Regions from separate parts of the Bacillus sp. M13(2017) genome, predicted to be linked through region 2. Evidence: riboswitches for the same ligand, from Rfam matches in the RefSeq annotation. Region 2 holds a riboswitch; each other region holds the start of a gene.
The links. A riboswitch is a leader RNA that binds a small molecule or an ion and turns the genes downstream of it on or off. The one in region 2 is predicted to bind lysine.
Positions count from the first base shown of each region.

Region 1: linked by a shared signal. The riboswitch ahead of CGQ22_RS24640 (amino acid permease) and the one ahead of CGQ22_RS23910 (amino acid permease) in region 2 are both predicted to bind lysine.
Region 3: linked by a shared signal. The riboswitch ahead of CGQ22_RS15505 (aspartate kinase) and the one ahead of CGQ22_RS23910 (amino acid permease) in region 2 are both predicted to bind lysine.
Region 4: linked by a shared signal. The riboswitch ahead of lysA (diaminopimelate decarboxylase) and the one ahead of CGQ22_RS23910 (amino acid permease) in region 2 are both predicted to bind lysine.

Region 1 is NZ_KZ268513.1:89,357-97,593, forward strand. Features, by position in the region: gene CGQ22_RS24605 (DUF2785 domain-containing protein) at 1-304, opposite strand, end outside; gene CGQ22_RS24610 (nucleoside/nucleotide kinase family protein) at 422-1,093, opposite strand; gene CGQ22_RS24615 (metallophosphoesterase family protein) at 1,267-2,010, opposite strand; gene CGQ22_RS24620 (aminoglycoside phosphotransferase family protein) at 2,024-2,962, opposite strand; gene CGQ22_RS24625 (VOC family protein) at 2,977-3,774, opposite strand; gene CGQ22_RS24630 (sulfite exporter TauE/SafE family protein) at 3,873-4,883, shown strand; gene CGQ22_RS24635 (GNAT family N-acetyltransferase) at 4,919-5,368, opposite strand; lysine riboswitch at 5,689-5,882, shown strand; gene CGQ22_RS24640 (amino acid permease) at 5,995-7,461, shown strand; gene CGQ22_RS24645 (iron-sulfur cluster biosynthesis family protein) at 7,575-7,880, shown strand; gene CGQ22_RS24650 (DNA alkylation repair protein) at 7,914-8,237, shown strand, end outside.
Region 2 is NZ_KZ268512.1:122,137-130,373, reverse strand. Features, by position in the region: gene CGQ22_RS23915 (ABC transporter permease) at 1-550, opposite strand, end outside; gene CGQ22_RS23910 (amino acid permease) at 611-2,035, opposite strand; lysine riboswitch at 2,183-2,364, opposite strand; partial or broken gene CGQ22_RS23905 (glutamate racemase) at 2,464-2,712, shown strand; gene CGQ22_RS23900 (DUF3626 domain-containing protein) at 2,822-3,907, shown strand; gene gapN (NADP-dependent glyceraldehyde-3-phosphate dehydrogenase) at 3,985-5,424, opposite strand; gene CGQ22_RS23875 (ABC transporter ATP-binding protein) at 6,018-7,778, shown strand; gene CGQ22_RS23870 (ABC transporter ATP-binding protein) at 7,775-8,237, shown strand, end outside.
Region 3 is NZ_KZ268505.1:83,489-91,725, forward strand. Features, by position in the region: gene asnA (aspartate--ammonia ligase) at 1-360, shown strand, start outside; gene CGQ22_RS15500 (VOC family protein) at 423-875, opposite strand; gene CGQ22_RS15505 (aspartate kinase) at 1,105-2,334, opposite strand; lysine riboswitch at 2,538-2,724, opposite strand; gene CGQ22_RS15515 (DoxX-like family protein) at 2,916-3,824, shown strand; gene CGQ22_RS15520 (DUF4166 domain-containing protein) at 3,829-4,440, shown strand; gene CGQ22_RS15525 (YndJ family protein) at 4,446-6,071, shown strand; gene CGQ22_RS15530 (8-oxo-dGTP diphosphatase) at 6,100-6,585, opposite strand; gene CGQ22_RS15535 (MFS transporter) at 6,721-7,983, shown strand; gene CGQ22_RS15540 (hypothetical protein) at 8,010-8,237, shown strand, end outside.
Region 4 is NZ_KZ268506.1:138,761-146,997, forward strand. Features, by position in the region: gene hisF (imidazoleglycerol phosphate synthase cyclase subunit) at 1-25, shown strand, start outside; gene hisI (phosphoribosyl-AMP cyclohydrolase) at 22-327, shown strand; gene hisE (phosphoribosyl-ATP diphosphatase) at 338-661, shown strand; gene CGQ22_RS17465 (histidinol phosphate phosphatase domain-containing protein) at 674-1,690, shown strand; gene CGQ22_RS17470 (YozQ family protein) at 1,759-1,926, shown strand; gene CGQ22_RS17475 (NAD(P)-dependent oxidoreductase) at 2,071-3,042, shown strand; gene pssA (CDP-diacylglycerol--serine O-phosphatidyltransferase) at 3,073-3,774, opposite strand; gene CGQ22_RS17485 (LTA synthase family protein) at 3,963-5,849, opposite strand; gene CGQ22_RS17490 (DUF3888 domain-containing protein) at 6,104-6,499, shown strand; lysine riboswitch at 6,589-6,770, shown strand; gene lysA (diaminopimelate decarboxylase) at 6,951-8,237, shown strand, end outside.

The DNA.
Region 1 (8,237 bases), on a different contig from region 2:
TTAATACGGAGAATGCACGTTTAAATACAGAGTCTGTTCCCTTTTCACCAATTTTATAAAATAAATAATCAGGACTAATTGCTTGTAACATTAATCCTCTTAACTCTTTTTGTCTAAATACATCATTTGTAATCCATGTGTGAAGCGTACTATAAATTAAATCATCACGTAATTCAGCATCAGTTGATCCGATATAATCTAGCATCCATTGCGCATATGGATATGCATCTACGTCTTCTGGTACAGCATAATTGTTATTTTTAATTTGTAGTAGTTCTTCTTTTAGTTCTAGTACTTCATTCATTATATTTCTTGTCCCCTTTTTGCGTTTTTTATTGTCTTATCCCCTTTTATTTGCTTCATAAAATTAATTTAATTATAACAATAAACAAAAGGCTATACATATATTTCTGATTATGTATTACGCTCTTTCATGAAATATAACTTCTGGATTTCCTAAATCATTATTCTTAAATATAACATTCGTACACTCTTTTGGATTATGCTCATCTATATACATCTTACAGGCAGCATGATATCTGTTTAAAAACATCTTCTCTGCTTCTTCATAACTTCCAAAAGCTTCAGTTTCCCGCTTAGCACCACGTTTTCTCGCAATCTCAAAATTTGTATCTACAAAGATTTTGTAATCAAATAAATGCGCAACGTCTTTTTTCAATAGAAACGTTCCATCTACTATTAATATCATATTTTGCGTGGCCAATAGCGGCTCATTATGTACAGGCATATCCGTTATTAAGTTATGAGAAATCGTTTCATATTGTAAATTCCCGTTAGGTCCTAAAGGCATTAATAATCTTTCTTTGAAAGCTGTATAATCGTGTGCATCTTCATAATACCCCCTTGCAGATTCTTTTCCTTTTGCATAGCGAATCACTCTTGGATTATGAAAATCATCAATGCTGGCGCGTGTTACTGGTAATCCTCGTTTTTTTATTTCTTCCGCTAGTTCGTTTGCAAATGTTGTTTTTCCTGATGCTGTAATACCACTTACTCCAACTCTTGTTGGATAGGTTAAGTTTAGCTTTAAAATATAATCTGCAATTTTTTTGATTTGTTGTTTTCGGTTCATGATATCTCCCTTTACATTTAGTTTACATAATATTATTACAAGTAATAATACATGTCGCTATTTGTCGGTAAGTCGATATTCTTTATCGAATCGTCGATATATCGAAAAAATCGTTGATATATTTTAAGTTACGATAGATATATTTGAAAAATCGTTGATATATTATGAATGGCTTACTTTCCCTTAAACCCTCGATATAAAGCGGTCCGTAATTCTTGTTTGTATTCTTCAATTTCGGGCATATCGAGTTCTTCTGCTAGTCTGATAGCTAATTCAATATCATACGGTACACGTACGAGTTGAATGGAAAAGCTTGCGGCTTCTTTTTCATTGTACGTTCCTTCAAATATTAAATAAGAAGCTTGTGTAATTTCAAGAGGATTTCCTACGCTACCAGCATTACATAACGTTTTTCCTCTGAAATTTTGAACGAATGCTTGGTGAACGTCACCGTAGCAAACGACATCTGGCTTTCTTTCTCCTTCTATGTTCTCTGTGACCTCACTGTTTTCGAACATACTAACACGCTCTTCTCTTGAAGCGTGCGGTTGAATTCTTTCATATAAACTTCTCGGTGAAGCGTGGAACATACGAATCAATTTGCCACTCATAAAAAATTCGATTGAAAATGGTAAGCTTCTTAAATAATCATTTTGTTCTTCCGATAATTGTTTTTGATGCCATTTTAACGCTTCAAATTCAGTCGGTTTTGTAATAAAATCATCCCAGTTACCCATTACAACTACTTCACATTCTTTACGAATGATTTCAATTACTTCGCTAGAATGAGGGCCTTTTCCGACTAAATCTCCAAGACAAATAATGCGTTCAATTCCTCTTAATTTAATATCTTTCAGTACAGAATCTAATGCCGGAATATTGCCGTGAATATCTGAAATTACTGCTATTTTATCCATATGAATCCCTCCATTACTTATAGTTTATTATATCCTCATGTTGTGATTGATACCATTTTGGAATATAGGATGAAAAATGATTATGATCTTCTAAAATTCTGTTCAATCTTTCTTTCATATCATCTACTAAATGGGGCATGCTTCGGTTTGTCCATACGATATCCGCTGGGAATGTCATTGCTGCATATAAGGAGTACAGTTTCCAAAAATGAAGTGACGGTTCTCCCCCGCAATAACCATGAACTTGTCCAACTGCAAATGGTTTACTTATTCTTGTAGTAAAAATCGCTACGTTATAGAAATCGTGTATTGGATCGCCAAAATCATATCCACCAAAATCGATAACGATAAACTCCTTATTATGAATCATACTATTTGCTGGATGGAAATCATCGTGTAAAAAGGTGATTGGACGATTTTTCAATAAATACTTATGATTTTCTACAAAGGTTAATATGGGCTTCAAATCGAGAAATTTCACCTCGTAACCTTCTAATGCTTCTATATATCTTTCATACTTATTCCATCGAACCGTTTCCCATTTATTACTTACACTTTCTTTTTCAATTGAATGAATCCTCTTTAATACTTCCCCTGCTTTTCTTCCTGCATAATACTGTTCTTCCACCGATAGCTTCCCTAAACCTTCTTCACCATTTACACCTTGGACCCGTTCAAATACTTGAACACATTTATTTAATTCCTCAAGTTTTATGAAATGAATTAACTTCGGCGTTGGAATATGTAATAACTCTAATTGTTTCATATACGTATATTCTTCTTGTTTACGTTCAAAATGAACAGCATCACATACTTTTACAAAATAGGTTTCTTGATTCTTTAATTCAATTTTATACTTCTCTTCATGTGAAAAACCTTTTGAAATAGCTGTACACGTTGCAATACGAGGCCATTCTAGTATTCTCTCTATCTCTCTAAGTATTTCTTCCACAACGTTCACCTCTATTAATATATGTACAAACTACCTAGCACTTCATGTTTTCGTTTATTTCCACCTTTAAACTCTACTGCAAATGGATTTTCGCCATTCTTATTCAAATGTTCTAGTACTAGCCCTTCTCCAATCGGTTCACAAAATTGCACATGAATATCTCCAAATACTACACTTTGACACTCGGCATTCCATTTTTCATTTTTCACAACTGAGCTTGTAAATAGCTCCATTACTTCTTTCCATTTCCGTACTGTTTCTTGAACATTTTTTACTGCGTAATGAATCGTTTCAATTTGTTGCACTTTGTTTTTATGTTCAGTAATCGTCCCACTGTTACGTAAATCGTTTCTTCTTTCTTCGTTCGTTTCATTCCACTGTATAAAGAAAGGTAATTTCGGTCCGTTCTCTTCTTGCTTAACGAATAACATTTTCCATTCTAAAAGTCGGCCATCTTTTCTCATACGTTTCCCTTCAAATGGCCCTATCGTATGTAAGCCGTACTTATTAAAGTTAACTGCTAGCTCCTCAATTGCATCTGTTCGGATCGCGATTTGTAGCATTCCTTCTCCATTTTGTAGTTTCACCACTGTTTCTTGTACTAATGGATTTTCTGCCTCTTCCGCTTTTTCTTCATGTTGAACTGCTAAAAATTCTATATATGATAAATCAAAATAACTTAAACTATTCCAAGTACCCCAATTCGTATGCTCTCCGCCTAATACAGTATGAAATCCAAGTTCCTGCATTTGTTTTGCTGCTTCCTCCGGTGTACCATGTACTGCGTGTACGAGATGATCGAATCGTAACATGTCTTTCTCCCCTTTCTCTCCATCCTTTTATTGTATATTTTATTTTTCTTTCATTCAATTCAAAAAACTTTAAAACCCAGTTGATTTATACGATTAATATGTATTATAATGAAACAAATTTAATTATTGCTGATTGGAAAAACCAAAGGCACTTTTCTCATACGGGAAAAGTGCCTTTTTCATTTATTATTACAGGGGGATTTTTTATGCAGAAATTAATTGTCTTTGCTATTATTGGATTTTTCGCTCAATTAATCGATGGAGCGCTTGGAATGGCGTACGGGGTAACGTCTTCCTCTTTATTATTAATGTTTGGTATTGCACCAGCTGTCGCTTCCGCATCTGTTCATTTAGCTGAAGTCGTTACAACCGCGGCTTCTGGTGCATCTCATATCAAATTTGGAAATGTTGATAAATATACAGTTTCCAGGCTTACATTGCCAGGAGCAATTGGCGCATTTGTTGGGGCATGTTTTTTAAGCAATTTACCTGGTGATGTCATTAAACCGTACATTTCTGTATTTTTATTTACTTTAGGGGTTTATATTTTATTACGATTCATCATTCAAAAACAAATTGTTGCTTCAAAAAAACGTATGTCTGCAAAACAACTTGTGCCGCTTGGCTTATTCGCTGGATTCGTTGATTCAACTGGTGGTGGTGGCTGGGGTCCGATTACGACACCTGTACTTTTAGCAAGAGGAAATGAAGCGAGAAAAGTTATCGGATCTGTAGATACGAGTGAGTTTCCTGTTTCACTCGCTGCAACAATTGGCTTCTTCATCTCACTTGGCTGGGAACAAGTAAGCTGGGTTTGGGTATTTGCATTAATGCTTGGCGGTATTGTCGCTGCACCAATTGCTGCATGGTTAGTTCGCATCGTTCCAGCACATTTACTTGGCGTATTAGTTGGCGGTCTTATTATCTTCACAAATATTCGTACACTGCTTACTACATTTAAAGTGGATCCAACTATTATTTCACTTTCTTACGTTGCAGTTGGTCTTGTCGTTATTATTTCTATTTTCATTGCTGTTCGAAATCATTCCAATCGGCCTAACGCATCAACGGCTGAGTATCCGAATGATCAGAAGCAAATGCTACCATAACTATAAAAATACCGCCCAATTTAGAGCGGTATTTTTTATTTTTCTATTTTCCAATTAATCATCGTTTCTGTAGCATTTACTCTCTTCATATGTAACTTTTCTAAAACACGCATCGAACTATAATTATCTAGGAGTGTCTCTGCAATTATTGTTTCTACCTCTCCTGTTTTGAAAGCCCAATCGATTAGTTCTCTTACAGCTTCTGTTGCATAGCCCTGATTCCAATATTTCTCAATAAATCCATAACCGATTTCTACTGTTTGATTCTCATTTGGTTTCCCCTTAAACCCAATATCACCTAAAACGATACCATCTTCTTTCCGAAGAACATACCACGCCCCCCATGATAATAAATCCGCATCTTGTTTTATATTCCCTACATGCCCCACAATATGCGGACCGCTATTGTATCCTTGCTCGTTAGCGACTTGAATCCTCTCTTCTGTACACGGCACTATATAGAGCCTTTCTGTTTCTAATTTCATTTTGATTTCCCCTTTTTGCTTAAACGTTACTCTAATTATAACAAATAATATGACCTTATCATGAATGTCGAATTATATTTTTCTGAATTTTCTTTTAATTTAAAGGGTTTTTCAATATTTTTTGCGAAACATTTGTATAACAATTTTTTCTTTGCTTATTGCTACATAATAGTTGGTTCGGGTGGAGTTTTGCAAGCGTTTCCTATACAATAACCGATATTTTTTGATTTTTTCCTACAAAATATCTTGCAATATATTCAGAAAGTCATTACAATTGCCATATATTAAAAATCTTAGCAATATATAAATCCTCATCAATCCGATGAGGTAGAGGTTGCGACTTTTAATAGTAAAACGGACGAGACACAGAGAATGTCAGCTGACTCCGTTTGAAAGGAAAAGTTGCCGAAGTTTATATTTCTTCTCTGGAAATATGAGCTGGGGCTGTCTCCGAAAGGAACAGAACTGTCACGTTTACAAAATTACCGTGTAAACGTGGGGTGCTATCTTAACGGAAGGGTATGATGGGGTGGTTATTTGTGAAACGTTCCGCCAAATTCCTTTGGCGGTTTTTTGTATTTTTCTCCCCCGCTCCTTCCTAACCTACAAGAAAAGGAGTGTTGAACATGAATAGCGCAACAAATCAATCTACCTCTAAAACGCAAACTACACAAGGAAAAGGTGAATTAAGACGCGGTCTAAAATCAAGGCACCTTACGATGATTTCTCTCGGTGGTACAATTGGTACCGGACTATTTCTTGCCAGCGGTGGTGTCATCCATACAGCTGGACCTGGTGGCGCATTAATTGCATACGCCGCAATTGGAATTATGGTTTATTTTTTAATGACAAGCTTAGCTGAACTTGCAGCTTACATGCCTGTTACTGGATCTTTTAGCACGTATGCAACAAAATTTGTTGATCCATCACTTGGCTTTGCACTTGGATGGAACTATTGGTATAACTGGGCAATTACAATTGCGGCAGAACTAGCGGCCGTAACATTAATTATGAAATTTTGGTTCCCGGATACCCCTTCTCTTATTTGGAGCGGATTATGTTTAGCTATTATTTTCCTTTTAAACTACTTATCTGTTAAAGGGTTTGGTGAATCTGAATATTGGTTCGCACTTATTAAAGTAGTTACTATTATTATCTTTTTAATTGTTGGTTTCATGATGATTTTCGGAATTATGGGCGGCGAAACGGTTGGATTCAAAAACTTCACTGTTGCAGATGCACCATTTAACGGCGGTATCATGGCAATTATCGGTGTATTTATGGCAGCTGGTTTCTCTTTCCAAGGAACTGAATTATTAGGAGTAGCTGCTGGTGAAACATCTGATCCAGAACGTAATATTCCGAAAGCAATTCGTTCGATCTTTTGGCGTATTCTTTTATTCTATATCCTTGCGATTCTCGTTATCGGTTTATTAATTCCTTATACAACTGAAAGCCTTGCAGCAAGTGATGTAACAGTAAGTCCATTTACACTTATTTTTGAAAAAGCGGGCGTTGCCTTTGCTGCTTCTGTTATGAACGCTGTTATTTTAACTGCTGTACTATCTGCTGGTAACTCTGGTATGTATGCATCAACTCGTATGCTTTGGGATTTAGCTCGCCAAGGAAAAGCACCAAAATTCTTAGGCAAATTAGATAGCCGCGGTGTACCTGTTAACGCGTTAATCGTAACGTCAATTGTTGGTAGTATTGCTTTCATTGCTTCTTTATTCGGTGACGGTGTTGTATACATTTGGTTATTAAACGCATCTGGAATGTCTGGCTTTATCGCATGGGTTGGAATCGCAATTAGTCATTACCGTTTCCGTAAAGCATATATCGCACAAGGAAAAGATTTAAATGACTTACCATATAGAGCAAAATGGTTCCCATTTGGTCCAATCTTCGCATTTACACTTTGTATCATCGTAATTTTAGGACAAAACTACGGGGCATTTATGGGTGAATCAATCGATTGGAATGGCGTACTCGTTTCTTACATCGGTTTACCACTCTTCTTAGTACTATGGTTAGGATATAAATTTACGAAAAAAACAAAAGTGATTCCACTTGATAAATGTGAACTAAAATAAAGTGAAACGAGCAAACAAATTTGTTTGCTCGTTTTTTGTTGCAAACCTCTTTGCTTCCCTATTGCTCCTGTTTTTGCAATAATAAAGGAAATATAAATAAAGGTTGGGATACTATGAACATTCGTATTACTGATGAAGCAAAAGCAGCTATACATAGATTAGAACGTGAAGACAAAAAGATCATTCGCATTAGAGGGACAATGACAAACTCTTGTAGTATTTTCGTTGATGTCGATTTAATTTGGGATACATATAACGCAGATGATGTTGTATATGAAGATGCAGAGCTTATCGTACAAATGGATTCATTCACGAAAGACTACACTGGTGATACAGTGAAGCTTGATTATAAGACGACTGGTTTTAGTATTACGACTCCGAGTGAGACGTTAGTTTATGGATTGTCGATTAAAAAATAAAAATTGTTTTCATTTGACCACCGAGGTGAAAAAATGGATAATTATGTTCCGTTAAAATTTTTATTTAGCGAAGAATTAGCAGAAAAAATAGCTGATTCTATTTGTAAATACGATCCGAATTTCTCTAAAAAAAACTTTGTAACCTCTGTAACATGTAAAGTTGAAGGTTTAGAGTTAAAACAACGTATTGAAGTAATAGCAGATGAATTACAAAATGCTTTACAAAAAGATTTTAATGCAGCAATACATATATTACTGAAAACATTAGGACCAGAAAATACAACAGAAGTAGGCATGTTTACAAATGGATATATGTACATGCCTCTTGCAAAATACGTTGAAAAATATGGACTTAAC
Region 2 (8,237 bases):
TTGCTACATAAAACAGCATATAAATGACTAGGGCGTTACAAGCAATACGAATGATCAGCCATATATTTTTTTCGTGACTATCACGCCACATCCAATGTATGTATATGTTCCAAGCTTTCGTAACCATTAAAACGAGAAAGATTGTACAGAAGAAAGGTATCGTTAATTGTAATGATTGCAGTGCAAGCGGAACGAGAATAAGGAACGTAAATAATAATGGGAAAAGCTGAATGATGTAATTATATAGAAGAGATTTTTTGAAATAAGAAGTTAATTTCTCTTCTAGTGCTAGTAAATAGACAGCGTCAGGTTTCTGAATAAATGTACGAATAGGGCATCTCGTTATAATGAATGTAAGTACAATCGTGATGAGTAGTAAAGATATTCCTTTAGAAGGAGATGTTTTTAGAAACTGAGCATAGTAGTATGCGCCAACGCATGAAATAAAGATAAAGCTATATAGTAAACCGTTAATCATACGTGCAAAGTATGTAATGATATTTTGAATATGTTGTTGGAAACGGCTGTTCCATAGTGATTCGATTGACATGTTTTTCACCTCTTTGTTCTATTATATATGTTTTGTAAAAGAAAAAACGAGCAAATTGCGTTATGCAACTTGCCCGTCTTTCTTTTCGTTATTTTTTTTCTGATCACGATTCATTAATGGATAGAAGGCAAAGCCGATTACGAATAAACCAATTCCGAGAAGGAACGTTTTTATATCGGCTGCGCCCGTTTTAATAACCCATAGTGCGTAGCAAAGTGCGATAACTGCGACTATGCCATCTGTAATTCTTGCCCGCATTTCATTTTTATATGTTTCACCAGTTGCGACTAGTTTTAACTGGAAGATTGGTGAAACGAGATATGGAATGAGGTAGGCCAGTGTCGATACGGTAATAACGAATGTATAAGCTTCCGCAATGGTTCCTGATAATGTTGAGAATAGGAATACTTGCGACATAATGTTTGTTAATCGTAATGAGTAAATTGGACTTCCTTTTTTATTTGTTTTTGCGAAGAAGGAAGGGAAGAAACCTTCTTTTGCTGCTTGATAAGGGACTTCTGAGCTTAATAAAATCCAGCCTAAGATAGAACCGAACAGGGAAGTAAGAGCAAGTAATGCCATCAGTTTCCCGCCGCCATGACCCATTGCAGCATTTAATGCATCTGCTAATGGACGTTCAGAAGCTTGTAATGTATCAACGTGAAGTACACCCATTGTTAAAATTGTGATTCCTAAGTAAATTGCAACTGTAATAAGTAATCCCGCAACTGTTGCACGTTTTACCGTTTTTGGAGAAACAGCACGGTTTGATAAAAGAACGGCTGATTCAATTCCGATAAACGCCCAAAGCGTTGTAAGAGCAGCTAAATTTACTTGTGAAAGAAGACCGTGTGATGCACCTGATTTATCAATCATCGGTGTGTACCATTGTCCAAACTTAGAAGCTTCGAATGCAAATAACGTAACGACGATGAATAAAAGGAATCCAGTTACTTTCGTTGTTGTTGCTAAAAAGTTTAGCTTTCCAGCTCCGCTTACACCGTTTGTTAATATAATATGAGTTCCCCAAAGTAAGATGGAACAAATTGTAAATGTAATTAGTTTTCCGACTTCTACGTTAAACGAACCGATTGAAAATAGTAGTCGCGTATCTTTCATAATTGGGAAGAAGAGTGATAAATATCCCGCAAATGATGTAATGATGGCAACGTTACTTGCCCAGTTTGCAACCCAATATCCCCATACCATACTGAAACCAGCCATTTTTTTCTTTTTTGGTGTTGAGAATAAAGCATATGCATGACTTTGTGGCCCTGTCGTTAAATCAGGACGACGAATTGCTAAATTACCGAAAACAAGAGCTAGCATTAAAACACCAAACCCTGTAGTTAACCAAGCTAAAGTGACACCGAGTGGGCTTGCTGTTTGTGCCAACGTACTTGGCACCATGAAAATACCAGCGCCAACCATGTTACCGACAACGAAAGCTGTTAGTACCCAAAAGCCCCATTTTTTTTGTTGCATAGAAAATACCTCCAAAGTTAGTATAACCAAGTCAAGCGAGGAGATATGTATGTCTTCCTGAGTCAGGAAGAGAAGTCCCAAACAAAACAAAAAAAGCACGTAATTTGCCGCTACATGCTTTCTATCTTATAAGAAACCCACGACATACCTCTCGATAGCTCTCCACAAACGAAACGTTTGTGACAGTTCTGCACTTATTAAATGCAGACCCAGCAAGCGTGCATGGTGGACACGACTTACTTCGGCAACCATTCCTTTCTCATTCCTTCATCAATGCCACTACATCTCCTGAAATGATACTCTTAATGATTGCAACCTCTACCTCACCGAGATACGAATGAGGATTTAAATATTAAATTAACGTCTTTAAGAGTAACAAATGTATTTTTATACGTCAATGGATATAGTAATAATCAGATTATAGAGAAGAGTTTGTGATTAAAAGAGAACTAGGAGAAGATGTAACGATTATTAGTTCCGCAGAAGAAACAGCGATAGAGTTAAGCACAATTTTACAGCACAAAGGAATTTTGTCTGACAATCTGAATCCGAAGCATCACTTTTTTACAACGGGATCTGTTTTATTATTTGAACATATTGCTGAGCGATGGCTAGGGTATCAAATTTCTGTAGAATGTGTACATTTACCCATGAAAAATGCGTGTATGCATAATTAAGATTTAGTAAATTACTTTTTTAATAAATCACGTTCGTTTCATAAGAAGGAAAGAATAAGCTTTTAATTGAAATGATTAAGGTCATTTTAATTAAAGGAGAGGTTTGATTATGGAATTATCAAGATCTCAATTATTTGCTTTACAGTATATTTCAAAATATGCAGAGAACGAAAAACGTGGGGCTAAAGCAACAATTAATCATATACTTAAAATGTCTAATATTACAGATGAAATATTTGAAGAAGCTGTCGCTAATTTAAAATCTCATGCACGGATTGCTTTACACTTTCATCCAGACAGACTAGATTCGAGTATGAAAAGTGTTGCTGAAGCACTGTTTGAGCAAGGAATATATAAAAGTCAGTTTGAAACATTGCTATCTAATGGAAGCGTATCTGCTTACCCTGGTGGTGAACGTGACCTTTGGGAAAAGAGAATATTTGGAGGAGCATATCAATTAGAAGGCGTAACGAATGATCAACGGCCAAAATATGGAGCGCTAAATTTAATGTTACATCCAGATGGGCCGGCTCCACGTTTTGGTTCATGTTATTTTCTCTTATCTTCAAAAGTTTCTTCGCGCTCTACATATACGTATTTAGATTCGCATCAAGATCCGAAAGAAAAGGGGACTTATGAGGAGTTTGATATGATTTTAGCTGCTCTTTTGGAAGAGACATTTGTAAGAGACTTTGCAATTGGTGAAGGGAATTTGACTCCGACAATATTAATTAATCATTTACTGGGTAACCTGAAAAGGCCGTTTATAGATTTAGTAAGCAAAGAGCCAGCCCGTAATCTTAATCATTATATTGAAGCGCAAATTCATGGAGAGATTTCTCTTAAAGAAGACGTAGAGGTGCTTGTTGTAGATCCTTCATTTAAGGGTACGGATATAGGAAAAGTTTTAGAAGAAATTTGCCTGAAGTATGCGATTGATTTGTATTGGCACATCGGTTTTGTACTTATGGTAGACGAAGTTCCGATGGATTTTAGAGGTTCAAAAATGCCATCTTTAGCAAGACGCATTGCACGGAATCATTGTATCGATGCCAATATAATTGGCTCTGCTGTAGTGGATTTGAAACGCAATCCATTATCTTGGAGTGATCGTGGTACTTATGAAGAAGTGCTTCAGGAATTAAAATTATTATGGCATGTTTTAGTTCGATTTGGAAAACCAAATCGGAAGTAGAACTAACTACTCTGTTTTTTGGAAGTATATATAGAAAAGAAGCTGATCTAAAAATAGATCAGCTTCTTTTTATAAGATTAAACTAAGTTTAATACAGTTACTTTTTCACGTGTCATAGACTCAAGGCTCTTACGAATACCTTGTGCGCCCATACCTGAACCTTTTACACCGATGAATGGGAAGTGGTCAGGGCCGCGCTCTGTGCGTCCGTTAATTTGAACAGAACCAGTTTCGATTTTGTTAGCAATTGCAAATGCTTTGTTAATGTCTTTTGTGAAGACACTTGCTTGCAGGCCGAACTCTGATTTGTTAGCAATCTCAATTGCTTGCTCATCTGAAGAAACACGGATGATTGGAAGGATTGGGCCGAATGGCTCTTCCCAAGCAACTTTCATTTCTTCTGTTACGTGGTCGATTAATGTTGGGTAAATTAAGTTACGCTCACGTTTGTTACCGATAACGATTGTAGCACCTTTTTCAACAGCATCGTCAACTAAGCCTTGAACGAAGTCAGCAGACTTGTCGTCGATTAATGGAACGATTGTGCTGTCTTGTTCTGGAGATCCAACTGATAGTTCAGCTACTTGCGCTTTTAATAAGCTAACAAGCTCGTCCGCTACGTTTTCGTGTACAAGTACACGTTTAATAGCTGTACAACGTTGACCAGAGTAAGAGAATGCACCGCTTACGATATGGTTTGCAGCATCTTGTAAGTCAGCATCTTCACGAACGATACCAGGATCTTTACCACCAAGTTCTAATACAAGTGGAATCATTGAAGCTTTTTTCGCTAAATGTTTACCTGTGTTTGTACCACCTGTGAACGATACCATATTGATGCCTTCGTGTTCTACTAAGTAGTCACCAATTACAGAACCGCGTCCTGTAGCTACGTTTACAAGACCTTTTGGAAGGCCAGCTTTGTGAAGTGCTTCCACCATTTTAATACCACTAATTGCACCTTGAGTTGCTGGTTTGAAAATAACAGCGTTACCCATAATTAATGCTGGTGCAAGTTTTGCAGCAGATAAGTTTACTGGGTAGTTAAACGGTGCGATTGCTAATACAACACCAAGTGGTGCGCGTTGGATAATCGCAAGTTTAGATTTTGTACCGCCCGGGAAGCTATCGCCCATCATGCTTTCTCCGTGCATATGTAAAGCTTCTTCGATCGTGTAACGAATGAAGTCAGCTGTACGAACAACTTCTTTCTTCGCATCTTTATATCCTTTACCGACTTCTTTCATAATGATATCGGCAATTTCATCTTGCATATTTACGAGCTCATCAGCCCATTTATATAAATATTTTGCGCGATCTTGTAGAGAAGCTTCTGCCCATGATTTTTGAGCTTCTTTTGCAGATGCAATTGCTTCATCTACTTCTCCGCGAGTAATTGCTTGTACTTGTCCAATTACTTCGTGTAAGTATGGAGATGGAATTTCGATTGTTTCTCCTGAAGAGCTTTCTCTCCATTCTCCATTTAAATAAAATTTGTACGTATTGCTAGTTGTCATGATTAGTCCTCCTAAAATAGCAACTTGTAAGAGTGAGTATAAGGTGATTGTAGGGGGTTTGATAACATTTTTCAAATGAAATGTTTGTGAAAACGATTTCTTATTATTTTTTTATTTTGTATGCCCTTTCTTACAGAACATTCCCTTATTTCAAAATGATGTATCGTATATTTTCATTCGATCTGTAAAAAAAAATAATTGACAGAATACTCAATAAAGTTGTAAGATTATAAATGGAAAATAAATGAAAGGGGTGTGCGTAATGATTGTAATCGTAAATGTAATGGGTTTAGCTCTGTTAAATGGCAGAAAACATTCATATCATTACGCAACCCGTGCGGATATATAAGGCATTCTCTGTCTTATAAAAAGCGTACGTTGCGTATATCGTAACGTACGCTTTTTATGCATTTTTGTGCATATCGTCAAGCGGCGGTATGCTTTTTTTTGTTTATTTTCCATATTCCTATATAAAACTTTGGAAGGTGGACAAATGTGATGAGATTGTATGGGTTACGAAATGTAAATGTAATGGGTTTGGATAGTGGATAAAGAAATGAGAAGTAAACGAGAACGAGAAGGGAGAGGTTACATTGTTATCAGTATTACTAAAGTTAAAATGGTTTTTTAAAGAGCACTGGAAGAGATATAGTATTGCCATTGGAGCTCTTTTAATTGTGAATATAGTTGAAGTGATTCCCCCGAAAGTGTTAGGGGTTACGATAGATAACATAAAAACAGGAACGTTATCAAACGAAGCTATTATACAGTCTATTCTTATTTTAATAGGGGTTACAATCGTTGGGTATGGTCTTACTTTCGTATGGCAACATCAATTGTTTGGAGGTGCATTCGTACTTGAGAAAACGATGCGCTCTAAATTTATGGGGCATTTACTTAAGATGACGCCGACTTTTTATCAAAAAAATCGTACTGGTGATTTAATGGCGAGAGCGACAAATGATTTGAAAGCAATCGCTATGACAGCTGGTTTTGGTATATTAACGCTCGTGGATTCGAGTTTATATATGCTTACGATTGTCTTTATGATGGGATTTACAATTAGTTGGGAGCTTACATTTGCGGCGCTTATCCCGCTTCCAATTATGGCGTATGCGATGAATATATATGGAAAGAAATTGCATGAAAGATTTACAGTTGCGCAAGATGCGTTTGGTGATATGAACGATAAAGTGCTTGAATCAATCGCTGGTGTGCGCGTTATTCGTGCATACGTACAAGAGAATGCAGACGAGGAAAGATTTCATCACTTAGGAGATGACGTCTACGAAAAAAATATGAAAGTAGCGAGAATTGACGCATTATTCCAACCAACTGTGAAAATGCTTGTTGGCCTTAGTTATTTAATCGGTTTAGTGTACGGCGCATATCTTGTATTTCAATCAAAGGTAACACTTGGTGAACTTGTTTCATTTAACGTGTATTTAGGGATGATGATTTGGCCGATGTTTGCAATTGGTGAATTAATTAATGTTATGCAAAGAGGAAATGCTTCATTAGACCGTGTAAATGAAACATTAGCGTATGAACCAGATGTAAAGGATCCGAAACATCCAAAGCTTGTACAAGAGCCGGATTATATTCAGTTTGATGATGTTACCTTTTCATATCCTTCATCAACTGAAACAAATTTAAAAAAGGTTTCGTTTACATTAAAACAAGGGGAAACGCTTGGGGTTGTTGGAAAAACAGGAAGCGGGAAAACGACGCTTGTACGTCAGCTTCTTCGTCAATATCCGCTTGGAGATGGGGATATTGCAGTCTCTGATGTGACGCTAGATAAAATGACAAATGAAAATGTGCTCGGTTGGATTGGATATGTACCGCAGGAACATATTTTGTTCTCAAAAACAGCGAGGGAAAATATTTTATTTGGAAATAGGGAAGCGACGGAAGAAGAACTCGAGAAAGCGATTGAAATCGCGGCGTTTACAAAGGATTTAGAGTTTTTACCAGAAGGGTTAGAAACGCTCGTTGGAGAGAAGGGTGTTTCTTTATCAGGAGGGCAAAAACAAAGAATCTCGATTGCGCGAGCTGTTATTCAAAATCCAGAAATTTTAATTTTGGATGATTCTTTATCAGCTGTAGATGCTCGTACGGAAGCAGCGATCATTGAAAATATAAGAACGGAAAGAAGCGGAAAGACGACGATTATTACGACGCATCGTTTATCTGCCGTACAACATGCGGATTGGATTCTCGTTATGGATGAAGGCGCAGTTATAGAAGAAGGTACGCATGCTCAGCTTATCCAAAAGGGAGGCTGGTATGCTGAGCAGTTTGAAAGACAACAAGGTGAAAGTGAAAGTGCGGATAGTGGGGTGAAAATATGAGCGTTTCAAAACGATTATTTCAATACGCGATGAAAGTGAAAGGGACGATTTTTGCAGCGATGTTAATGTTATTTATTTTCGTCATCGCAGAGCTTGCCGGTCCTTTCGTCGCTAAAACGATGATTGACGATCATATCGTCGGGATAGAGAAACCTTGGTATGAAACAGAACAGAGTGAAGAAGCTGTTTCGTATAATGGCGCCTTTTATAAGCGAAGTGATCGCTTCCAGCAAGGCGAGACAAAAGGTAAAGAAGTACGTGTGATGCAAGTTGGTTTTCAATATTATTTTGTACCGAATAAAGTGAATATTGAAGGATCACGTACTGTAAAAGGGGGGATGATTACCGTTCAAAATGGTAAGGCGGTGCAAGTGTATAAAGCGAAAGCATTAACGAAAGAAGAAGTGTTTGCGTTTTATAAACCGGAAATAAACCGTCTATTATTGCTTGGTGGTGGCT
Region 3 (8,237 bases), on a different contig from region 2:
TCAGGTGAAAAGCACGATGGACGCGCAGCTGATTATGACGATTGGAAATTAAACGGTGACATTTTATTCTGGCACCCAGTACTACAATCTTCATTTGAATTATCATCAATGGGAATTCGTGTTGATAGTAAATCACTTGATGAGCAGTTAACGAAAACTGGTGAAGACTTCAAACGTGAGTATGATTTCCATAAAGGTATACTAGAAGACGTACTACCATTAACAATCGGCGGTGGTATTGGACAATCAAGAATGTGCATGTACTTCTTACGTAAAGCACATATCGGTGAAGTTCAATCTTCTGTATGGCCTGACGATTTACGTGCAGCTTGTAAAAAAGAAAACATTCATCTGTTTTAATAGAAGTGAGGGAATAGCTTAAATATAGAGCTATTCCCTCTTTTTTATAAAACGTCACTTGCTTATTTATTACCGAGTTCTTCCGCTAAACCGATTAAAATTCCTTCGACTCCACGAATGTAGCAGAGACGATACGAGTTCTCGTATTGAACTACTTCGCCAACGAGCTCTGCACCATGCTTAGTGAGTCTGGATACCATTTCGTCAATGTCTTCAACGGTGAACATGACGCGTAGATAACCGAGGGCGTTTACAGGAGTATTTCGGTGATCTGATATAGTAGGTGGGGTGAGAAATCGCGAAAGTTCAATTCGGCTGTGGCCATCTGGAGTGACCATCATAGCAATCTCTACGCACTGAGAGCCGAGTCCAGTTACGCGACCAGCCCATTCACCTTCGACAGTGGCTCGCCCTTCGAGGTTCAAGCCAATCTCCTCGAAGAAAGAGATTGCGTTATCAAGGGATTCTACAACGATGCTGACATTGTCCATTCGTAGTAATTTGTTTTTTGCCATAGTCTTATCTCCTTATGTATAAAAGTTTATTATTTAATCATCCTCATAATTATACTACTAAGTAGTTACAAATTCCTTTCAGTCAAAAACACCTTGTCATAGTATATGAAAAGGTGACAAGGTGTTTTTTTATATGTCATATAGCATCTTGTTAACGAACAGCATTTTATTTAATAGGAAGGAAGTAGATTAATATGATTTTTTTATAAGCGTTACTGAAAATATCAAATTAGCTCATTTGCACTAAAGGCTCAATTTTCGCCATAAATGATTGATGCAACGCCTCAACACCTGTTACTAAATGAAGGCGGTCAATAACGACAGACACTTTAATTTCTGATGTACTTACCATTTTAATATGAATATTTTCTTCTTTTAAAGTAGTGAACATATTTGCAGCGACACCAGGGTTAGATACCATGCCAGATCCTACGATTGATACTTTTGCTAAGTGATTTTCATGTTCTACAGATTCGTAGTGAAGAGTTTCTTGATTTTGTTCCAAAACTTTTAAAGTTTCTCTTAAATCATTCGAGTGAATGGAGAAGGAGAGATGTACAGTTCCTTCATTTGTAATACTTTGAATGATGATATCTACATTAATGTGTGCTGCTGCTAATGTAGAGAAAACTGTTGAAAGCGAGCCTTGTTCTAGTCCTTTAATTGTGACACGTGTAATGTTATCCTCAAATGCAATACCTTTAACGATTGATTGTTGTTCCATGTTACATTCTCCTTTTACAATTGTTCCGTTTTCTTGTTCCATACTTGAGCGAACTTCTAAAACTACGTTATGATTTTTAGCAAACTCAACAGCGCGCGGGTGTAATACGCCAGCACCGAGATTAGCAAGCTCTAACATTTCGTCATAAGAAATTTCATCTAATTTGTAAGCATCTTTTACAACTCGTGGGTCCGTCGTATATACGCCTGTCACATCCGTATAAATATCACATTTTTTTGCTTTAAGTGCAGCGGCTAGTGCGACAGCAGTCGTATCAGAACCACCACGGCCAAGCGTTGTAATTTCATTTGCTACACTTATACCTTGGAAACCAGCTACGATAACAATCGTGCCTTCAGCAAGATAAGATTGAATACGATCTGTATGAATGTCAGTAATCCGTGCACTACTATGTACAGATTCTGTCGTAATACCAGCTTGCCATCCTGTTAATGAAATTGCATGATAGCCTTTTGCTTGCAGTGCCATTGTTAATAATGAAATAGTTACTTGTTCTCCTGTAGATAGAAGCATATCCATTTCACGTTTACTTGGATTTTCTGTAATAGCGTTAGCGAGTGCGACAAGTTGATCCGTACTTTTTCCCATTGCTGAAACGACAGAGACAACGCTATGACCTCGTTCATATTCTTCAATAATTAAATTTGCTACATGTTGAATGCGTTCGACGCTTCCGACAGAAGTGCCACCAAATTTTTGAACAATTGTTTCCATTACAAATTCCTTCTTTCGTCTATTTTTAAGAATAGATTAGGAAATATATAAATCCCAATACTCCTGTAGTTACCAGAAAGACAAACAAAAAACACCATCTCAAATAAGTGAGGATGGTGCTGTTACAGGAAAAGGGAAACAGAAAACGGAGCTAATAAAAAAACCGCCAAAAAAGGAATATCATAAAAAAATGATATCTCTTTTTTGTAGATAGCTCTTCATACGTACACGTCTGTACATATGACAGTTCTGTTTCTATTCGAAAACAGCCCCAATTGATAAATGCAGAGAAATTTATCAATTTCGGCAATACTTCCTTTCATCTAAGTTCATAGACATCTCTGTGTCTCCATTAGAATACTCATAAGTATCGCAACCTCTATCTCACGTTTTAGGCGAGAGTGTTTGATTTATGAAGTTATTGGTAACATTTGTTTTATAATAATTTAAATTTTTCGGGGAATCAAGTGTTTTACATATATTTTAAAAATTCTTTCTTTTTACAGAAAAGTTTGTGAAAAATGTAGCAAAATAAATTCATTGCATGTACATTAAACTTATAGTGCATAGGAGGTGGGAGAATGAAAAGGAAACAGCCTATTTATGTTGCGACAAAAATGAACACGACGATGGAAAAATTATGGAGATATACGCAAGAACCAGATATACATACAGAGTGGGATGCTCGCTTTACTGAAATTTCGTATTTAGAGAAAAAAGAAGGAGAACCACAGAAGTTTTTGTATAAAACAAAGATTGGATTTGGGCTTGAAATAGCTGGAGAAGGGGAATCAATAGGTGAAATAAGAAAAGAAACTGGTGAAAGAATTTCCTCTTTAAAATTTTGGACGGATAATACATTATCTCTTATTCAAATAGGACGTGGTTATTGGAAGTATACGCCGAATAAAGAATACATCCATTTTGAGACACAATATGATTATGATACAAGATTTGGTCGTATAGGAAATGTAATAGATTCCTATATTTTTCGTCCGTTATTAGGTTGGGCGACCGCTTGGAGTTTTGATGCCTTAAAATTATGGTTAGAAAAGGGGCTTCATCCTAGGTTACTAATTAGAAGAACAATGACGTATTGGCTCGTATGCTTTTTATTTGCTTTTGTATGGATATATCAAGGGATAGTGCCGAAACTACTGTTTACTCATTCAGAAGAAGTAAAGATGCTTTCTGTATTAATTGGTTCAAATGAAAGTAGTGTATATATACTTAAAATAATTGGGGTGTTAGAAATAATTTTCGGTGTCGTATGGCTGTTGCCACTAACAAAACGAAAATTATTTATACTGCATATTATTGTATTACTAGTTTTAACGTTAGCGGCAGGATTTACGAATATCGCAAGCTTTACAGGGCCGTTTAATCCGATTACATTAAATGTTCTTCTAATGGGGTTATCAATTGTCGGTTATATAAATAGTTTCGATTTACCAAGCGCGAAAAATTGCAAGAGGGCGAGAAAGGGATAAGTGTATGGCTAATATGTATGAACGATTATTAGGGGATACCTATAAAAATCTTCATCCTGAATTGCAGAAGCGTTATGCCATTACAGAAGAGAATAGTTTTACAGGGGAAGGAAAGATGGATGAAATTTACGGTGGCTCTTTTTTCGTGAAATTTATATTGAAAATTGCATCGAAGTTTCGAATGTTTTTCTCGGAACGAGGAGAGGAAATTCCATTTACGATACAAAACATAGCTGAGCGAGATGAATATGGACAAGAATTAGTAAGGTGGAACCGTACTTTTTATTTTCATAATAAGAAAAGATATTTTAACGCAGTTATGCAATTGGATGAAAACGAAAATGAAATTGTAGATTATTTTGGCGAACCACATTTACTCGTTTCTACACTACATTTTCATATCGATGAGTTAGGGGCAATGCATATTGCTTCAAAGAAACAATGGTTTTATATGTTTGGAAGAAAAATTCCGTTGCCAAAATTCTTGTATGGTGAAGCAAAAATTGTTGAAAGTTATGATGCAACACTACAGTGTTTTCGAATTCATGTACAAGTACGAAACCCGTTAATTGGCTCGCTTTTTTCATATAAGGGAACATTTGTGGAAAGGAAATAAACGATATGAAAAATATAATATTTGGGCTTGCTTGTTATGTTGTTTTTCTATTATGTGAGCGGTCGAATATAAATCCTGTTGAAGCAATTATATTATTATCTGTTTTATTATTTATACCAATGTCACTTTGTATTATTGATAAAAGAAAAAGAGATGGATCGTATTTATTATTTTATAAATTCGTATCGTTTTTATATCCAATTGCAGCAATTTGTGCAATGCTAGCTTTCGTCACAAATCACTATGTATTTGCGCTAGTTTGGTTTGTATATACAGGAATTGTTGCGTTATTTGGTGTAAGTAGATTGCTAGAAAGAGGATGGAAGCCGTTAGAAGAGACCGCCATAGATAGTGCGTTTATTTATTTGTTTTTAGGTGGTTTTTGGTTTTTTGCTTCAGTAGCAAAACTTTCAATTATGCAGTTTAGCTCTGACATTGTTTTACTCACAGCTGCACATTTTCATTATTCGGCGTTTCTATTGCCATTATCAGCTGGTTTAATAGGGAGAAAAAGAGAAAAGAGAAGTAAAGTATATGATGTTATTATGTTTATCATCATGATTTCACCTATGACAGTCGCAATAGGAATTACATACTCGAGAATATTTGAATTTTTTGCAGTGTTTCTATATTTATGTGCGATTTATGGGTATGGATTTTACGTTTGGAGAGCAAAATTTAATGCTATCAGTGCAAAGATTTTTCTAATCGTTTCGTCTAGTACACTCATGGTTACAATTATGTTCTCACTTATATACTCATACGGGAATTTGAAGCATGTAATGACGATTACAATTGCTCAAATGGTTTGGATTCATGGTGTTGTCAATGGAATTGGAGTAGCGTTACCGGCATTTGTCGGCTGGATGATCGAAAAGAGTGTTCCGAATTATAAATACTATGGGAAACCAATGAGTAAATTAAGAGGAAGTGTGGCAATTGGTGAGGCTTTTTTATATAGCGGCAATTTAGTAGGCAGTAAGGAATACAACGGTTTAGTTGATCAAATAACTGATTTTCATAGTGAGTCATTTGACGTGACGAAGGTACCTTTAAGTATTATTCGTTTTTATGAAAATACAACAGAGTATGAGTTGCAATCAAATATTAAATGGGCTCGTTGGTTCCGCCCATTTGCATTTTGTTATGAGAAAATGAGTAAGCGTGTGGGACAAATACATTTAGGAATGGGCGGCAATTGGGAAACGATGCATGGCTCTATCATTAATGTAATAGATGAGAAAGATGGAAGAGAGAATGTAAGGGCTTGGCTAAGGAAAAATGAAGCAGGTGAATCTATTTTTGTAGCTCTTTATTCAAAGCATACAAATAAGAATGAGACATATATGAATATCGCCTTACCTTTACCTTATTCGAATATGACTGGTATTTTGAAAATATATAATGATAGTCATGATTTAATCATTACTAGTAAGTTAAGAGAAAATGGTCAGGGAGATGAGGGGATTTATTTACATACTCGGTTCTTAACAATACGTTTACCATTAGCAGAGACTTTTATTATAAAAGAGCGCACGGATCACATACTAGAAGCTAATCATAGAATGTGGATATTTGGAGTTAAGTTTTTAGAAATTGATTATAAGATTAAGAAAGTAGAGGAGAAGTAAGAAAAGCTTGGAGAGATTTCAAGCTTTTTTACGTATGTGTAATTGTTATAGCAATTTGTTTATCTAGCTCATTATCCCAAACACGTTGAATTTCAAAAGTGCCTGTTTCAAAAAATAATGGGAATCTCTCTTTAAACCAATCTTGCATAGGAAGATGTAGTGCTGTATCGATTGGTATCCATAATAATTCGCCCTCAGAAGGGTTTAAAAGAAGTTCACCTTCAAATGAGTCTGTCCAGTAGTTAAATACCATGTACCGAACATTACTTTTCGGATTTACATATTCATCTAATCCTTTAAAAGTTAAATTCGAAACAAGTAATCCAGTTTCCTCTTTTACTTCTCTTATAGCGGCTTGAACGATACTTTCGGGGAAATCTACTTTGCCGCCAGGAGCGATATAGCCAGGGAAACTTCGATGGCTGGGGCGTTTTATGAGTAAAACTTCATTGTTGCGCTGGATCATACACATTGTATAGATGCGGTGCTCGATGTTATGTGAATTTGAAGGCATTGTAATGTATTCTCCTTTATTTTTCTTGATAATTTTACCATAACATAATAGTTTCTTATATAATTAAAATAGAATATTGTTAATTTTCGGCATTTTATTATGAAGTCTATAATCATTTGAAAAGAGGAGAGAAAGATGCAAGGGGAATTACAAAGAGAAAAAGATTTAGGGTATGTTGGTAAATTATTATCGCCAGTTAAAGAGTCACCACATTTTAAATTTTTATGGATTGGACAATTACTCTCGGCCTTAGGTAGTTCGATAACTATGGTCATACTTCCAGTTGTTGTGTATTCATTAACTGGCTCAACAGTTGTGATGGGGATGACAATGGCAATGTACATGCTACCTAATATTCTCGCTTTACCGTTTGCAGGTTTAATTGTAGACCGAATTGATCGGGTTAAATTAATGTTATTTACGGATATACTCCGCTGTATATTAATGCTATTACTTGCATCGCTTATATTTATGGATTTATTAACAATTACAGTTTTATATATTCTCGTTGCCTTATACGGACTTATGGAAGGGATATTCCAACCAGCATATTCTGCTGTAAGGGCGAAAGTATTCGTTCCTGAAATTCGTAATGCAGCTAACGCACTCACTCAAATGAGTAATCAAGGTATACGATTAATTGGGCCAGCACTTGGTGGGTTAATCGTATCGGTTGCGTCTGCAGGGATAGGTTTCGGCCTAGATGCAGTAACGTACTTATTATCATTTTTATGTTTATTATTTTTAAAAGAAATTAAGTTTAAAAAAGTAAAACCCATTGAAAAGAGTAAGCTTAATTACAAACAAGAGTTTATGGAAGGTGTTTTAGTTTTAAAAAGTCATCCGTGGCTGTGGATTACAATTTTAGTTTTTTCTTTTATAAATATTTGTTATGCCGTCATTATCGTCGTATTAATTCCGTGGTTATTTAATGTTCATCATCATTTTGAAGCTTACGTGTATGGACTTGGCATGGCCTTTTCTGGTGGTGGAGCTGTAATTGCCGCATTAATATTTGGTGGGAAAGAGCGGTGGCATAAGAGAGGATTACTGGCTTATGGAGGTGTTTTAATTAGTGGCATTGCTTTATTAATTATGCCATTCATTTCTTGGGCACCCGCCTTAATATTCTTAATGGTAATTGAAGGATTTGGCATGATGATATTTGGACTCATTTGGGAAACTAGTTTACAGGAACTTGTACCAGAAGAAGCATTCGGAAGAGTGGCAAGCCTTGATATGTTGGGTTCTTTTGCTTTATTGCCATTAGGGTATGTAGTTGTAGGCTGGTTAGCTACTGTCATAGGTGGCGAGATAACTATTATAACACTAGCTAGTTTAGTAATTTTAACAATTGGAATCGCATTGTCTGTACCGAGTATTCGTCGATTTAATTGATTATATGGGAAAAGGGGGTGATATGCATGACTATAGAAAACTTGAAAGATATAGTAACGAGGCAATTAGAGAGTAAATACATTTTGGAAGAAAAGGTCTTTGAAGCGAACAATTTTACAGTCTATATCGCTACCCATATAGAAAATAATCTAGCATATAATCAATTAGTATTAATAAAACATCTTTGTAATGAAAAAACGTCCGTACATATTTGGCACAAGAAAATTAGTATGGAAGCAACAGAATTGGAAATT
Region 4 (8,237 bases), on a different contig from region 2:
TGCAAATGTTGAGGTGCGGTTATGAAACCTAATTTTTCAAAAGGATTAATACCAGCAATTGTCATCGAAGAAGGTACGAAAGAAGTTTTAATGCTAGCTTATATGAATGAAGAAGCATATGAAAAAACGTTAGAGACGAAAAGAACATGGTTTTATTCTCGTTCGAGGCAGTCGTTATGGAATAAGGGGGAAACATCAGGGAATGTTCAATATGTGCAATCTTTATATTTAGATTGTGATCAAGATTCAATTGTTGTGAATGTGAAACAAGTAGGACCTGCTTGTCATACGGGAGAGAAGACATGTTTTCACTATCAAATTCTATAGGGGGATACATATGGAAAATGCCTTTAAGTTGCTGTATAAAACAATTGAAGAACGAAAGGAAAGCCCACTTCCTGAATCGTATACAAATTATTTATTTTCAAAAGGAGAAGATAAAATTTTAAAGAAAATTGGTGAAGAGTGTGCTGAAGTAATTATCGCATGTAAAAATAATGATAAAGAAGAAGTAGTGAAAGAAATGGTTGATGTATTTTATCACTGTTTCGTTTTATTAGCTGAAAAAAATATTACATTGGAAGATGTCATGCGAGAGGTGAAAGAACGAAATGGAAAGCTTTCGAGAGTTGGGGATAGAAGGGAAATAGATACATTATAAGGGGGAATGTATATGAAAGTAGATTATCATCTTCACTTAGAAGAAGGACCGTATTCAATAGGATGGCTTGCTAAAATAAATGAAGCGCTGGAATGTTATGAACCGCTTCAAGAAAGGCATTCTATTGATTGGCTTATGAAAACACAAGAGCGTTTGCAAAAGCGTGTGAAGGAAGGGCCATTTACAACAGAATGGATGGACCTCTATTTAGAAGAAGCTGTGCGAAAAGGTATAACAGAAGTTGGGATTGTTGATCATTTATATCGTTTTCATGAAGCGAAAGGATATTATGAAAAATATGTAGATATTAGTGATTCTAAGCTCGGTCGTATACAGAAGGAATGGTTAGATCAAGTAAGGGTAGTTTCACTGTATGATTTTACAAAGGTCATTGAAGAGGCGAAAGAACGATGGAGTAAAAGAGGTGTCACACTTAAACTTGGAATTGAAGCGGATTATTTTATTGGTTGTGAAGGAGAGTTAAAAGAATTATTAGCGCTAGGAGACTTTGATTATATAATTGGTTCCGTTCATTTTCTAAATGGCTGGGGATTCGATAATCCAGATACGAAAGAATATTTTGAGAAGCATGACCTACGCGCATTATATGATATGTTTTTTAAAACAGTTGAGAGTGCGATTCGTACTGAGTTATTTGATATTATCGCTCATCTTGATAATATAAAGGTATTTAATTATCGATTGGATGAGAATGAACAGCTTTCTTATTATGAGGAAATTGCCTGTGCGTTAGTAGAAACGAATACGGCAACAGAAATAAATGCAGGATTATACTATCGTTATCCTGTTCGTGAAATGTGCCCAAGTCCACTATATTTACAAGTATTAGCTAAGTATGGTGTTCCAATTACGATTTCTTCGGATGCCCATTATCCAAATGATTTAGGGAATTATGTACAAGAAAATGTACAAACATTACTAGCTCACGGTGTTACTCAGGTTGCAACATTTACGAAGCGAGCAAGAGTAATGAGGTCGCTTGAAGAAGAAGTAACAAATTCAAAATGAAACGCAATTTTTTGATGAAAACCGTCCTTTTTGTTCAAAATAAGAAAGAATGAAAAGGAGGGTAAGAAATGGCGAAACAACAAAATAAACAAAATGTACAAGGTACACAGCAACAAGCTTATACTTCTGAAACGAATGCTGCATCTCAATCGGTTATTGAGGAGCAAATTAGCGATACGGTTACAGAAGGAACTATTGATGTGAAGCTTGGAAAAGAATCGCAGGAAAAAGCGTAAGAAAAGGGGAGAGTTGCATCTCCTCTTTTTTCATGGAAAAGTGTCGATTTTTAAAACTATAATCAAATTCCTTGGTTTTTATATGTGGATTTCTTACAATGAAATATAAGAGATATCTTATTTTCTATAGAAGAGGTGTTAGTAGTGGCAAAAATATTAGTAGCAGGAAAAATTCCGGAAATTGGATTAGAACTATTAAAAGATCATGATGTAGAAATGTACGATAAAGAGGAGTTAATTTCTATAGATGAATTAACAGAGCGTGTAAAAGATAAAGATGCATTGTTAAGTTTACTTTCGACAAAGGTGCCAAAAGAAGTTATTGATGCAGCACCTCATTTAAAGATTGTTGCAAACTATGGTGCTGGTTACGACAATATTGATTACACGTATGCGGGTGAAAAAGGAATTGCAGTTACGAATACACCGAAAGTATCAACGGAAGCGACTGCAGAATTAACATTTGCACTTCTTTTAGCAGCGGCGCGTAGAATTCCTGAAGGGGATACGTTATGTCGTACGACTGGATTTAACGGATGGGCACCGTTATTTTTCTTAGGACGAGAAGTCCATGGTAAGACAATCGGAATTATAGGTCTTGGAGAAATCGGGAAGGCTGTTGCAAAACGTGCGAAAGCATTTGGAATGGATGTTTTATATACAGGGCCAAATCGTAAGTTTGAAGCTGAAAGTGAACTGGGAGCAACGTATGTGACGTTGGAAGAATTATTACAAACAGCAGACTTTATTACAATTAACTGTGCTTATAATCCAAAATTACATCATATGATTGATGAAGAGCAGTTTAAAATGATGAAGAAAACAGCGTATATTGTAAATGCTTCACGTGGACCAATTATGAATGAAGCAGCACTTGTTCATGCATTAAAAACGAATGAAATTGAAGGAGCAGCTCTTGACGTGTTTGAATTTGAACCGAAAATTACAGAAGAGCTAAAAGAATTAAAGAATGTAGTACTTGCTCCACACGTAGGGAATGCAACATTTGAAACTCGTGATGCGATGGCTGAAATGGCTGTCAGAAATATTTTAGCTATATTAAACGGCGAAGAGCCAGTAACACCTGTAAATCAAAAGGTATTAGTTACAAAATAAAAAGAAACCTTCCGGACTCGGAAGGTTTTCTTATTTTTCTTTATTCGCTTTTTTAGACGGTCTTTGTCTAATGAATTGAGATAACATGTACAAAATATATAGTGGAATGGCAATGAATAAGAAAACAGAAAAATTTCCAAATCCTGTTTGATACATTGTAATAATGATTCCAACTAAAAATAGTGTAATAATGATGCTATATCGTGGAATTGGTACATCTTTTAAACTTGGGATACGAATGCGGCTCACCATTAAAAATGCGAACGTTACAAATACGGTAATAAGAACGATTTTTGGAATGGTATGTGAAAATAATGTTAAGAAAGCAACAAGCCCTCCCGCTGCTGTAATCGGTACTCCAGTGAAATATTTCATTGAAGTAGAAGATGGTGTTACATTAAATCGTGCTAAACGATATGCTCCGAAAAGAGGGAATAATCCCGCTATGTATAATCCGATGATTCCGTAGTTTGAGAAAGATGTGTAATACATTAAAACAGCTGGTGCTGCACCAAATGTTACGACATCTGCAAGCGAGTCGAGCTCTTTTCCCATTTGTGAATCAACACGTAATAAACGAGCAACACGACCATCAAGACTATCTAACATCATCCCGATAAGTACTAAAATAGCAGCTGATTTATAATATCCTAAAGATGCATAGCCGATTGATAAAAATCCGCTATATAAATTTCCGAGCGTAAATAAGTTTGGAATAGCTGCTCTATACAAAATCTGATCCCTTGCTTTCTGTAATAAATTCTTAATTAGTGTATGAAAGTTTACTTATTTTATCATACCATAAATTTATTCCTCATACGAAAGAAATTACCAATTTGTGAAAGATTTCATAGAAGGATGGTTTGAAAATTAAGTGAAAATAAAAAGAGGAAGCAACTTGTATAAAGTTGCTTCCTTTACTATTCAAATTTCGTTGTCATCGTTCCGGTTTTATATCGATTGTTAGGATCGAAGCGTAACAAATCTCCATAAATTAATTTATCGGAGAGTTTTAATTCTGTTTTTGCTTTTTCAATATACGGCTGACATAGCGCCATGTCAGCTTCTTCACCTGTACTTCTTTTGTAGCACATATTTTTTGTATAAACATACTCTTCAGAAACAAAGCTACCATCACGCATTACCATAAGCGTATCTTTCTCTTTAATAAATAAGTCAGTTCCAAATTCAACGGATTTATTTGTTTTAATACCAAGTAAATGAAAGAGCGTTGGCTTAATATCAATTTGACCGGATACTTTAGAAACAACTTTTCCTTCTTGGCCAGGCACATGAATAATAAGAGGGACTCGTTGTAATTGCATAGAATCGAATGGTGTAATAGTATCTTTTCCTAGGAACTGTGCAATAGCTGCGTTATGGTTTTCGGAAATACCGTAATGATCACCATAGATGACAATAACGGAATTATCATACAATCCTTCTTCTTTTAATTGTTTAATAAATAATTTAAGAGCTTCATCTGTGTAACGAACAGTTGGGAAGTAGCGGTTTACAACACCACTTTCCGAGTTGAATTCATCAACATATTGATCTTCCGGATTTAGAAGAAACGGAAAATGATTTGTTAATGTAATAAATTTTGTATAGAACGGTTGCGGTAAAGATTTTAACTTTGGAATAGATTGTTCAAAGAACTCTTTATCTTTTAATCCCCAACCGACAGACATTTGCTCCGTTCCTGCGTAATCATTTAAATTAAAGTAACGATCATATCCAAGCGCAGGATACATTACATCCCGATTCCAAAACGTTTTATCATTTGAATGGAAGACAGCAGAAGAATATCCGTATTTCTTTAATTGTTCTGGTGTCGCTGTGTATTCATTTGTTGCATGAGTAAAGAATACAGAACCACGATCTAGCGGATAAAGTGAGTTTTCAACGATAAATTCAGCATCAGAAGTTTTACCTTGTCCAGTTTGATGATAGAAGTTATCGAAATAGAAACTATCCTTAATAAATTCATTTAAAAATGGTGTAATTTCTTTTCCATTTATTTTTTCATTAATAACAAAGCTTTGTGTAGATTCCATTGAAATTAAAATTACATTTTTACCTTTTGCAGCTCCAAATAAGTTTTTATCAACTTGTTTGTCTTTTGAGTCTGTATAGTTTTTAATTTCAGAAAACCCATCCCCACTTGCAAATACACGCTCAGCTGAAGACTTGGATTGAAGCGTAATATCAAATAGATGATATGTGTATAAACCTAAATTCTTCACGACAGTTTGACGGTCAAATGAGCGTGAGAACATTTGTGGTTTATAAATAACTGATACAACAATTTGTAGTGCTAATAAAGCTGTTACACCGCTAAAGAAAGTTCGCTTCTCTGAGCGGGAAAGTGGTGTTTTGTCGCCAAATGATGGGAATTTACGCGAAATAAACATTAAAATAATTGCATCTGCAAATAAAAGTAATGTTTTGTACGTAAAGAGTTCTTTTATACTTGTCCCTAAATCAGCCATATTGTTTGTTTGGAATAAAACCGGGAAAGTAACGAAATCGTTATAGAACCCATAAAACATTGCGTTTCCAAATAAAATAAATGACAGTATAAAACTGATTCCAATTATAATTCGGTTTCGGTGCTTAGATGCAAGTAAAGCTAAGCCGAAAAATAAAAGTAACGCAGCTAGTGGATTGATAAAAAGCATGAATTCTTCAAAGAAATTATCAATTTTAATATCAAATGCTAGCTTGTACACAATATATGTTTTAATCCATAGTAAAACGACTGCAACGAGTGCAAATCGCAGTTTTGGAAACAGATGTTGTAGCATAATATACTCCTCTCCTAAAAAGCATGACAGTTCTTGAGAATCAGTTTGCTTAACGACTCATTTTATATATACGAACAGTCCTTTGTTATTATGATTATTATACTATGAGTATCATTATACGAAAATAAAAGAAGGTTGTGGGCTTTTTTATAATAATCGAGTAGAAAAAGAGTGGTGGGAGACAATAAAACAGAATTTCTATGTATGATAATTATCGTACGCAGAAAGAATCGCGTGATAATACGGAGGTTATAATGCGAAAATTATTATGTTTTATAGCATGCAGTAGTGTTGTACTTTTTACTTCACCGAGTGTGTCGGTAGCCCAATATGATCCACCTCTTATGGAAGATGCACTTTATTCTGTTTTATTTCCAAAAATAAATAAAGCAATTGAAAAACAATATGGAAGTTTGAAACCTTATCAATGTCCTAAAATTATTAGTTTAAAAAAAGTGTATAGCGGTACATATTTATTTCAAGCAAGTATTGAAGTGACAAAGTATGAACGTGTTGCTGGGAAAATTGCTCCACCATTTGAGAAGGTAACGATTACATTTAATAACGAAGAAGGCGAATGGGAAGTGACAAAGATTTCAGTAAAGCGCTTACCAAACGATACAAAATTAAACTGTAAAAAAACAATATAAAAAATTGTTTGACAAATAAAATGGTCCTTTGGTATTGTTAATAGCAACAATTAGATGTTTGAAAATTAAATAGACTTACCTCATCTACTCTCAAAGGTAGAGGCCGCGATAGGAAAGAGTAAGCTATGGGAGATTTAATGGAATCTGTGATCATAGGTTGAAAGGGACTATTGCCGAAATATAAGAATAACCATCTTATTCATATATTGGGACTGCATTGAATAAATGTAGTACTGTCATAAGATTTATTTTATGGAGAGCTATTTGGAGATGTTGATGCGGTTTCTTATTTTGAGGAGATAACAACTCGTTTATTTTTTCAATATATATTTTTCCTAATAAGAAACGCGTGTGAACATTGTTCCGCGCGTTTTTTGTCTATCTAAAAGCGTGCTGCAATGAATAGAAGATTGGGGTTATGAGTTTTAGAGGAAATAAGGGAGGAATTTAAATGTATTTACACGGCACAAGCCGAATTAATGGGCAAGGACACTTAGAAATTGGAGGGTGCGATACGACGCAGCTAGCAAAGCAATACGGAACACCACTTTATGTATACGATGAAGAGTCTATTCGAGGAAAATGCCGAGCGTTTCATCGTGCTTTTAAAGAAAGTGGTTTCTCTTATCAAGTAGCATATGCAAGCAAGGCGTTCTTGTGCATGGAGATGTGCCGATTAGCTCGTGAAGAGGATATGTCATTAGACGTTGTTTCTGGGGGAGAATTATATACTGCGCTCCAAGCAGGATTTCCGGCATCACGTATTCATTTTCATGGAAATAATAAAACAGAAGAAGAAATAGTGATGGCTCTTCAGGCGAATATCGGTTGTTTTGTCGTAGATAATTTCTTTGAATTAGAAGTTTTACACGATTTAGCGATGCAACATGGGAAATTTGTGAACATATTAATTCGTGTAACGCCTGGAGTAGAGGCGCACACACATGAATATATTACAACAGGTCAGGATGATTCGAAATTTGGATTTGGTGTTTCAAATGGTCAAGCAATGCAGGCAATTGGATTTGCTTTACAAAAATCCAATTATAATGTGCTAGGGATCCATTCACATATTGGATCGCAAATATTTGAAACAGCTGGTTTTGTTCGAGCAATTGAAGTTCTTCGCCAATTTTTAGAAGAAGTGAGAGAGCAAACAAACTATGTAGTAAAAGTGTTAAATGTAGGCGGGGGATTTGGAATACGTTACACAGAGTCAGATACACCATTAACTCTTGAGACATATGTGCGAGCTGTAACAAGTGCAGTGAGGGAACAATTTACTGTATGTGAATATCCATTGCCAGAAATATGGATTGAGCCAGGCCGTAGCATTGTAGGTGATGCTGGGACAACAATTTATACAGTTGGATCTGTGAAAGATATTCCTGGTATTCGGAAATATGTATCAGTCGATGGTGGAATGACAGATAATTTAAGACCTGCTTTATATAGTGCGCGTTATGAAGCGATGTTAGCGAATCGAGGGAATGATGAGAATGAGGAACTCGTTTCGATTGCCGGGAAATGCTGTGAGAGTGGAGACATGTTGATTTGGGATATTCATTTACCGAAAGTCGCTGCTTCTGATTTACTAGCAGTTTCCTGTACAGGAGCATACGGGTACTCGATGGCGAATAATTACAATCGGATTCGAAGACCAGCCGTTGTCTTTGCAAAAGGCGGAACATCGCAAGTAGTTGTGGAACGCGAAACATATGAAAATATTATTGGGAAC